One region of the Jeotgalibaca dankookensis genome, then DNA from elsewhere that is predicted to be linked to it. Evidence: predicted binding sites of a transcription regulator. Region 1 holds the regulator's gene; the other holds the start of a gene.

What was found. Region 1 encodes LexA, which represses DNA repair genes until DNA is damaged. Its sites were predicted from a motif close to CNAACANNTGTTNG; they were not measured.
Region 2: uvrB (excinuclease ABC subunit UvrB) is a predicted target of LexA. The motif match lies at 2,324-2,337, and genes of this name have one in related genera.

What each region holds. Positions count from the first base shown of each region.
Region 1 is NZ_CP019728.1:808,555-813,196, forward strand. Features, by position in the region: gene recJ (single-stranded-DNA-specific exonuclease RecJ) at 1-1,039, shown strand, start outside; gene BW727_RS03920 (adenine phosphoribosyltransferase) at 1,067-1,579, shown strand; gene lexA (transcriptional repressor LexA) at 1,615-2,238, opposite strand; gene BW727_RS03930 (YneF family protein) at 2,413-2,652, shown strand; gene BW727_RS03935 (lysophospholipid acyltransferase family protein) at 2,697-3,320, opposite strand; gene rpsB (30S ribosomal protein S2) at 3,575-4,357, shown strand; gene tsf (translation elongation factor Ts) at 4,495-4,642, shown strand, end outside.
Region 2 is NZ_CP019728.1:529,673-534,314, forward strand. Features, by position in the region: gene BW727_RS02610 (DNA internalization-related competence protein ComEC/Rec2) at 1-831, shown strand, start outside; gene holA (DNA polymerase III subunit delta) at 864-1,886, shown strand; gene rpsT (30S ribosomal protein S20) at 1,931-2,185, opposite strand; gene uvrB (excinuclease ABC subunit UvrB) at 2,395-4,386, shown strand; gene rpsO (30S ribosomal protein S15) at 4,516-4,642, shown strand, end outside.

The DNA of each region.
Region 1 (4,642 bases):
TGAAAACATTGCTGATTTTATCGAAACCATTACAACCTATGCAGCTAGCTACCATCAAGAGATAAAAAAAGGGAATCGAGTAAGAATAGATGAAATCCTTGAGATTAAAGAAGTTTCTCTTTCTTTTTTACAGGAAATTGATACTTTAAGACCTTTTGGAACGGATAACCCAAAGCCGATGTTTGGTTTTGAGTCGGTCGCTGCGACTCAAGTAAAGCAAATTGGTGCAGATCAAAAGCATTTAAAACTTGTTTTACAAGCAGATACAGATACGTTGGATGTCATAGGTTTTAATAAAGGGCAAGCCGCTAGTTATTTAACCAATAATGTTCCTATCTCCGCACTTGGCGAATTGAGTATTAATACATGGCGAGATAGATCTAAACCGCAATTACAACTGAAAGATTTTAAAATAAATGGTCCACAATTCTTCGATGGACGACAGTCAAAATTTAATCCTCATTCTATTAGACATAAAAATAGTGTTTACTTATTTTTTAACCAAGTATTTTTTGACAAAATGAGTGAGCAGCTACCTGTTCAGTCAATGGCTGTTTTATTAGAAAGCGATGATGATATCCCGCCATTTCCGGCTTCGTTAAATAATTTAGTCTTACTTGATTGTCCAACGAATTTGGATATTTTAGATGCTTTTCTTCAAACACATGTATTCCAAAATTATTATGTCTATGCCTTCCCAGTTGCATCGATTCAAGAACAAGGTCTTCCTAGTAAAGATATTTTCGGGAAAGTGTATAAATACTTATATTTACGTAAAGACATGGCGATTCGAGAAAAAATAGATGCGCTCTCAGCTTATCTACAAGTCGAAAAAGGGCAGCTGATTTTTATGATTCAGGTGTTTTTAGAAGCAAAATTTGTTACAATAAAAGACGGAGTATTAAATCCGGTTTTAAAACCTGAAAAAGCAGATTTAACTCAAACAAGCGTTTACCAAGAGAGAATAAAAAATTTAGAAGCTGAAAAAATGTTTATTTATAGTGATTTTTCGCAATTGTCAGATTGGTTAAAAAAATAAAACGGATTCTTACAGGAGGAATTGTCGATGAATTTAAAAGATTATATTACTGATGTGAAAGATTTCCCAGAAGAAGGTATTATATTTCGTGATATTTCACCTTTAATGCAAGATGGAGAAGCCTATAAATATGCTATAAATCAAATCGTTGAATTTGCAAAAGATTTAGGAGTAGACAAAGTAGTCGGACCAGAAGCGCGTGGATTTATGGTTGGTTGCCCTGTTTCGGTGGGGCTAACGTGTGGCTTTGCCATGGCGCGAAAGAAAGGAAAACTTCCGCGAGAAACAGTGGAGGTTGATTATGGTTTGGAGTACGGTAAAGCAACCTTGCAACTCCATGCCGATGCCGTTCTTCCTGGCGAAAAAGTACTAGTATGCGATGATTTACTAGCAACAGGGGGAACGACTTTAGCGACAGTTGAATTGATTGAAAAGCTTGGTGGGGAAGTTGTTGGGTTAGCCTTTTTAATTGAATTGCTTGATTTAAAAGGTCGCGATAAAATTAAAGGGTATAATATTAAAACGCTAATGGAATACTAAAAAAAGAGCTAGCGAAAGCTAGCTCTTTTTTAACCTTAATTAATATGACTGCGATAAAGACCTACAACCTTACCTAAAATATGAACATCATTAAGAATAATCGGGTCCATATTGTCATTTTCGGGTTGAAGACGGAAATAATCTTTTTCTTTGAAGAAACGTTTGCATGTCGCTTCATCTTCATCGGTTATAGCAATAACAATTTCACCATTTGAAGCGGAGGTTTGTTTTCGGACAATAACTGAGTCATCATTTAAAATACCGGCTTTAATCATACTATTGCCTCTAATTTTTAACATGAACAAATCTTCAGAAATATTATTTAAATTGGGTGGGATAGGAAAGAAGTCAGTCGCTTCCTCGACAGCAAGTATTGGCTCACCGGCGGTAACTACTCCTAATAAAGGCATGTGAATACTTTTAATTCCTAATTTGCTAAGACCTAATTCGGTTACTTCAATAGCCCGAGGTTTGGTTGGATCTCTAAAAATAAATCCAGCTTTTTCTAAACGTGACAAATGACCGTGAACAGTCGATGTCGAGGAAAGGTCTACCGCGTTTCCAATTTCTCGAACGGTTGGTGGATATCCTTTTTCTTGGACTTGGTTATAAATGAAATGTAGGACCTGCATCTGGCGCGTATCTTTATTTCCAGCCATATTTGCATCATCTCCGTTACTATTTTATGTGCTAATTGTAGCACAGGGTTTAGCTGAAATCAAACAAACGTTCGCTATTTAAAAATAAAGCAAGGAAATGACGGATTTCTATTTCTTTTTCTCGTAACTTCTTGTAATATTACTAAATGAACACGTTCGGAAGGAGGAGATAAAATGAGTACTGGAGCTTGGATATTAATTGTTATTATAGGAATCCTTCTCGGAGCAGTTGGAGGGTTTTTCTTATCACGTCGTTATATGATGAACTACTTTCAAGAAAATCCACCAATTTCAGAAGAAATGCTACGCGGTATGATGATGCAAATGGGACAAAAACCGTCAGAGCGTAAAGTTAAGCAAATCATGGCTTCTATGAAAGCACAATCTAAAGCAGCAACTAAGAAGAAAAAATAGTATAAAAAACACTCCAAACCGAGTTCCATCAGTTTGGAGTGTTTTTATTTCTTCTTGTAATCAAAAGAAAAGTCTGGATCTATTTTGTGATCTAAATTATCAAAGCTATTTTGAAGTTCTTGATCAAAACCAGCCATTTCTTCCTTAGTCAAGCGTCCGGGAGGAAGTTCAATGGGTGTCCCGAAATAAACATGGCCTTTTTTACGCATTAAAAGTTCCTTAAATGTAAATGGGCCTTGGTAAACAACAGGAATAATAGGGGCTTTTGCTAAGCGAGCAATGGCTGTTGTCCCACCTTTAACTTGGGAATCATACCGAGTTCCTGTAGAAAAAATTAAAAAGTTCATTTTCCTTTCTTTTAGAATAGTAACCGGTTGTTTAATAGCGCTAGGACCAGGATTATCTCGGTTAACAGGAATCCCATTCATTTTTCGGATCAACCAGTTTAGAAGTCTGTTCCGGTCAAACAACTCTTGTTTAGCCATAGTTGCAAACGTATGTGGGTATGCAGCTACAGCAATATAAAGCGGATCAATCCAACTTCGATGGGGGGCTGCTAAAATAAATGCGCGATCTACTGGTAAGTTTTCTCTATTTTGTATATCAGTTTTACCTGTTAATAAAAACAATAAGAATTGTACAAGACGAACAACAGTATTATAAAACATATGGACTGACCTCCAATGATTAAATTGCTACTAGTTAGTATGCGTTAAGCACACATATATTTCAAGAAGAAAAACAAATTTAATCTTATAAATATAATTCTTGCTTTTTTTTTAATTCGTAGTATAATTGATTACGGTGCTTCGGCACTCTATTTCACACCTCTGCGGATACAAGGATGGGTGCTTCTTAGGAAGTCATTCTAGTAAATGAAGCCGGGGGAGGAAAATAAAAAACCATATTGGAGGAATTAAGCATGGCAGTTATCTCAATGAAACAATTGCTAGAATCAGGTGTTCACTTCGGTCACCAGACACGTCGTTGGAACCCAAAAATGAAACCATATATCTTTACAGAAAGAAATGGTATCTATATTATCGACTTACAAAAGACAGTAAAACTAGTGGACAAAGCGTATAAATATATGCTAAATGTCGCTGAAGACGGTGGCGTTGCTCTTTTCGTAGGAACTAAAAAACAAGCTCAAGACTCAATTAAAGACGAAGCGATTCGTTCAGGTCAATACTACATTAACCACCGTTGGTTAGGTGGAACTTTGACTAACTGGGATACAATCCAAAAACGTATCAAACGTCTAAAAGAAATCGAAAAAATGGCAGAAGACGGTACTTTTGAATTACTACCTAAAAAAGAAGTAGGAATTCTAGTTAAAGAACAAGAACGTCTTGAAAAATTCTTAGGTGGTATTAAAGATATGCCAAGAATTCCAGATGTTATTTTTATCGTAGACCCAAGAAAAGAAAAAATTGCAGTGCAAGAAGCACGCAAACTTAACATTCCAATTGTAGCTATGGTAGATACAAACTGTGACCCAGATGAGATTGATGTTATTATCCCATCTAACGACGATGCAATTCGTGCAGTTAAATTAATTACTGGTAAAATGGCTGATGCTTTCATCGAAGGTAATCAAGGTGCAGATCAAGAAGTCGAAAAAGCATTTACTGAAGCTGCAGAAGACGCAACTTCTCTAGAAGAAATTGTTGAAGTTGTTGAAGGCGACAACGTAAAGGCATAAGCTTTTAATGATTGAATGATAGGAATCTAAAACGGCTGTCTCATAAATAAGGAAGATATTGCAGAAAAGCCAAAATCTCTCTCTATTTTGAGGCAGTTTTTATATGAAAAAATATAAATTACAGGAGGACTTTAATAATGGCACAAATTTCCGCAAAACAAGTTAAAGAACTACGTGACATGACAGGCGTTGGAATGATGGACGCAAAACGTGCACTTGTAGAAGTAGAAGGTAACATGGATGCTGCAGTTGACTATCTAAGAGAAAAAGGTATGGCAAGAGCTG
Region 2 (4,642 bases), 280 kb from region 1:
AGTTCTCTTCCTTACCTTAATCCAAATGGTCGTGTGATTATTTTAGATGTTGGTCAAGGAGATGCGATTTTAATTAAGACCCCCTTTCAAAAACAAACTATTCTAATTGATACTGGGGGTTATGTATCTTTCGATCAAGAAAAAGAGCCATGGCAAATACGGAATACTATGGACCACAATGGCAAAGAACTTGTGTCAGCAATAAAAGCAGAGGGAGTAAAAAGACTAGATGCAGTCTTTTTGACCCATGCTGATACTGATCATATGGGGAATATAGGTTATTTGATTAATAAATTTTCTGTTGAAACGGTTTATGTTCCAAGTGGGATGGAAGAGGATACAGGTTTTATGACTGTTTATCGTAATTTACAGGAGAAACCGGCTCTGATTGCTTTAGTTGCCCCCCAAGTTGTTTCTCTAGCTGATTTACATTTTAAGGTCTTATCTCCGCACACAAAAGGGCGTGCAGATAACAATTCGTCGTTAGTCTTGTTAACTAAAATAGCTGGCTTGAACTGGTTATTTACAGGAGATTTAGAAGAGTCAGGTGAGTTGAACTTAATTAATCGCTATTCGCAATTAAGAATTGATGTATTAAAAGTAGGACATCACGGAAGCAATTCTTCCAGCTCTGAGGAATTTTTAAATCACATCAACCCTAGAGTAGCCTTAATATCAGTAGGCCCTAATAACAGATATGGACATCCTCATGGTGACGTAATAGAGCGCTTAAGTAAAAAAAATATGAAAATTTATCGAACTGACAAACAAGGTGCCTTGCATTTTATTTATTCCAGTCGGAAAAAAATAATGCAAACTATGCTACAATAAATAAAAGATTAAAATGATTGTGATGTGAAACTATGAGTTATATGAATGAACTAACAAAAATAAAAAAGGGTGAATTTAGTCCTGTTTACTTATTTCTAGGGACAGAGTCCTTTTTTATTGAAGAAGCAAGAGCCGCCTTGCTTGGGAGCGCCATGCCGATTGAAGACCAAGAATTAAATGTCGGAATATATAATATGGAGGAAGTTCCTTTAGCCAATGCACTTGAAGACGCAGAATCAATGCCTTTTTTCGGCGACCGTCGTTTAGTTATGATCGATAATCCTTATTTTTTAACAGGTGAAAAAGCAAAAAGTCACTTGGAACATGATACAAGTTGGCTTGAAAACTATTTACAACAACCGTCTGAAACGACAATTTTAGCAATTTTTGCTCCCTATGAAAAGATTGATAACCGTAAAAAAGTATCAAAGTTACTCAAAAATAAAGCTACAATGGTTGATGTTAAACCGCTGGAGCCAAGCGCTAGTCGGAATTATTTAAGTCAACTAATTCGTAATGCAGGGTATCAAATGGAACGCCAAAGTGTGCAATTCTTTTTCGAACGAATCGATGATAACTTATCTCAAGGTGTACGTGAGTTAGAAAAATTATTTTTATCCGCGCGTGATGATAAAATTATTACCAAACAAATGGTAATTGATTTAGTTCCACGCAATTTGGAACAAAACATTTTTGATATTGTTAATTTGGTTTTGAAAAAACAAGCTGATCAAGCGATTCAAATCTATCGTGACCTCTTATTACAAAAAGAGGAACCATTAAAAATTAATGCGATTCTCCTGAGCCAGTTTCGCCTCTTGCTACAAGTGAGGATACTAGCTAAAAAAGGCTATCAGCAACCTGATATGGCGAAACTTTTGCGTATTCACCCATACCGTGTAAAGTTAGCAAATCAACAAATTCGCACACTCGATGAGAAAGTACTAATGGAAGCTCATTTGGGGTTGGTTGAAATTGAAACTAAGATGAAGACAGGCGATGGTTTGAAAGAAATTCAATTTGAATTGTTCATGTTGAAATACGCTCAAGCTTGAGAAATAAAAAAAGCAACCTTTATAGGCTGCTTTTTTAATGTGCATTATTTATTAAGTTTTTTAGCTAGACGTGATTTATCACGAGCTGCTTTGTTTGCGTGGATAAGTCCTTTAGAAGCGACTGAATCAATCGCTTTTTGAGCATCTAACAATAGAGCTTCGCTGTTTTCTGCACCTTCAGCTACTGCTGCTTCGTACTTTTTAATTTTAGTACGCATCGCGCTCTTTTGATTGTTATTCAATAGGTTTGCTTTTTCACTCGTGCGAACACGTTTGATTGCTGAGTCAATATTTGGCATTGGGTTCACCCCTCTTTCAGTATTTCTGTTTAGTCAGACATTTGTTGCCAACACGCCATATTATACAGAATTTTTAAACTTATTGCAATAAAGAATGAGAATCCTTTGAAAAAGTTTTGGAAGAGGCAGGATTCTTGGCGAATGTACGTTCAAGTGATAGAATAGAGAGAACATAAAAGTGTAGGCAAATATGAGGAGAATGCAAAAAAATGATAGACCAATTTAAATTAGAATCACATTATCAGCCTAGTGGCGATCAACCAACCGCGATTAAACAATTGGTTAATGGACTAAATGAAGACAAAGAAGCACAAATTCTTCTAGGTGCAACTGGAACTGGTAAAACGTTCACCATTGCAAATGTTATCCAAGAGGTTAACAAACCGACACTTGTATTAGCGCATAATAAAACATTAGCGGGACAGTTATATAGTGAATTAAAAGAATTTTTTCCTAACAATGCAGTCGAATATTTTGTGAGTTACTATGATTATTATCAACCAGAAGCTTACGTCCCTTCAAGTGATACCTTTATTGAAAAGGAAGCGAGTGTTAACGACGAAATTGATAAACTCAGACATTCAGCAACCAGTTCATTAATTGAACGACGGGATGTTATTGTCGTTTCGTCAGTCTCTTGTATTTATGGATTAGTCAATCCTGAAAACTATCGTGAACATGTCTTATCAATTCGAAAAGGTATGATTATGGAACGCAATGACTTACTGAGACAATTAGTTGATATGCAATTTGAAAGAAACGATATCGATTTCCAGCGTGGGCGATTCCGTGTTCGAGGCGACGTTGTTGAAATTTTCTTGGCTTCTCGAGACAGTGAAGCCATCCGCGTGGAATTTTTTGGAGATGAAATTGAACGCATTCGTGAAATTGATGTTTTGACGGGTGAGATTAAAAATGATGTCGATCATTTTCCCATATTCCCTGCAACTCACTTTGTTGCTAACGAAAGTCAAACACTAAAGGCAGTCAGCTCGATTCGTTCCGAGTTAAAAGAACGTTTACCAGAACTACGTTCTGAAAATAAATTATTAGAAGCACAAAGACTCGAACAACGGACAAATTATGATTTAGAGATGCTGATGGAAATGGGCTATTGTAACGGCATTGAAAACTACTCTAGACACATGGATGGCCGTAAACCAGGTGAATCCCCTTATACGTTAATTGACTTCTTTCCAGAGGATTTTTTGATTGTAGTAGATGAGTCACATATGACTATGCCGCAAATTCGTGGTATGTATAACGGTGACCGTGCGCGTAAGCAACAATTAATTGATTACGGGTTCCGTCTTCCTTCAGCTTTGGATAACCGTCCACTCAAAATTGAAGAATTTGAAGAACACGTAAACCAAATTATTTATATCTCAGCAACACCTGGTCCTTACGAATATGAAAAAACAGATGAAGTTGCTCAGCAAATCATTCGACCAACGGGATTACTCGATCCAATCATCGAAGTTAGACCGATAAAAGGTCAAATTGATGATTTGATTAGTGAAATTAATGCCCGTACAGAAAAGAATGAACGTGTCTTTATTACGACCTTAACGAAAAAGATGTCTGAGGATTTAACTGACTATTTAAAAGAAGTAGGGATTAAAGTTAAATACCTCCATAGTGATATTAAAACACTGGAACGAACTGAAATATTACGCGATTTACGTTTAGGTGAGTTTGATGTCTTAATTGGTATTAACTTGTTACGTGAAGGCTTAGATGTTCCGGAAGTGTCACTTGTTGCGATTTTGGATGCCGATAAGGAAGGTTTTTTACGTAGTGAGCGTGCTTTAATTCAAACGATTGGACGTTCCGCTCGTAACGAACATGGCCGAGTAATCATGTATGCAGAAAGAATTACTGACTCAATGCAAAAGGCTATCGATGAAACCAGCCGCCGTCGTTCGATTCAGCAAGCTTATAACGAAAAACATGGTATTACTCCAAAAACAATTATTAAAGAAGTTCGCGGCTTGATATCAATTACGCACCCCGCAGACGATGTGGTTGAAACAGGCAGTACTTATGAGATGTTCAAACAGATGACGATGGAACAAAGAAGAGTGTTACTCGATGAAATTGATCTAGAAATGCGACAAGCTGCTAAAGAATTAAACTTTGAAAAAGCTGCTGAGTTACGCGATATTGTTTTGGAACTAAAAGCAGAATATAAAGGATTATAATTTCTCTTGCTTTTTATTATTGAGTGAGGTAATATTAATTTTGTCTAAATGACACAACCTTTTTCTTGGTTTTACGAATCACCAACGTATTACTCAGAATAAGGCAATCTAATAGAAGAGGTGAAAAGAATGGCAATTTCAAAAGAACGTAAAAATGAAATTATCAAAGCATATGCTATTCATGAAGGAGATACTGGTTCTCCAGAAGTGCAAATTGCTGTATTAACTGAAGAAATCAATCACTTGAACGAACATG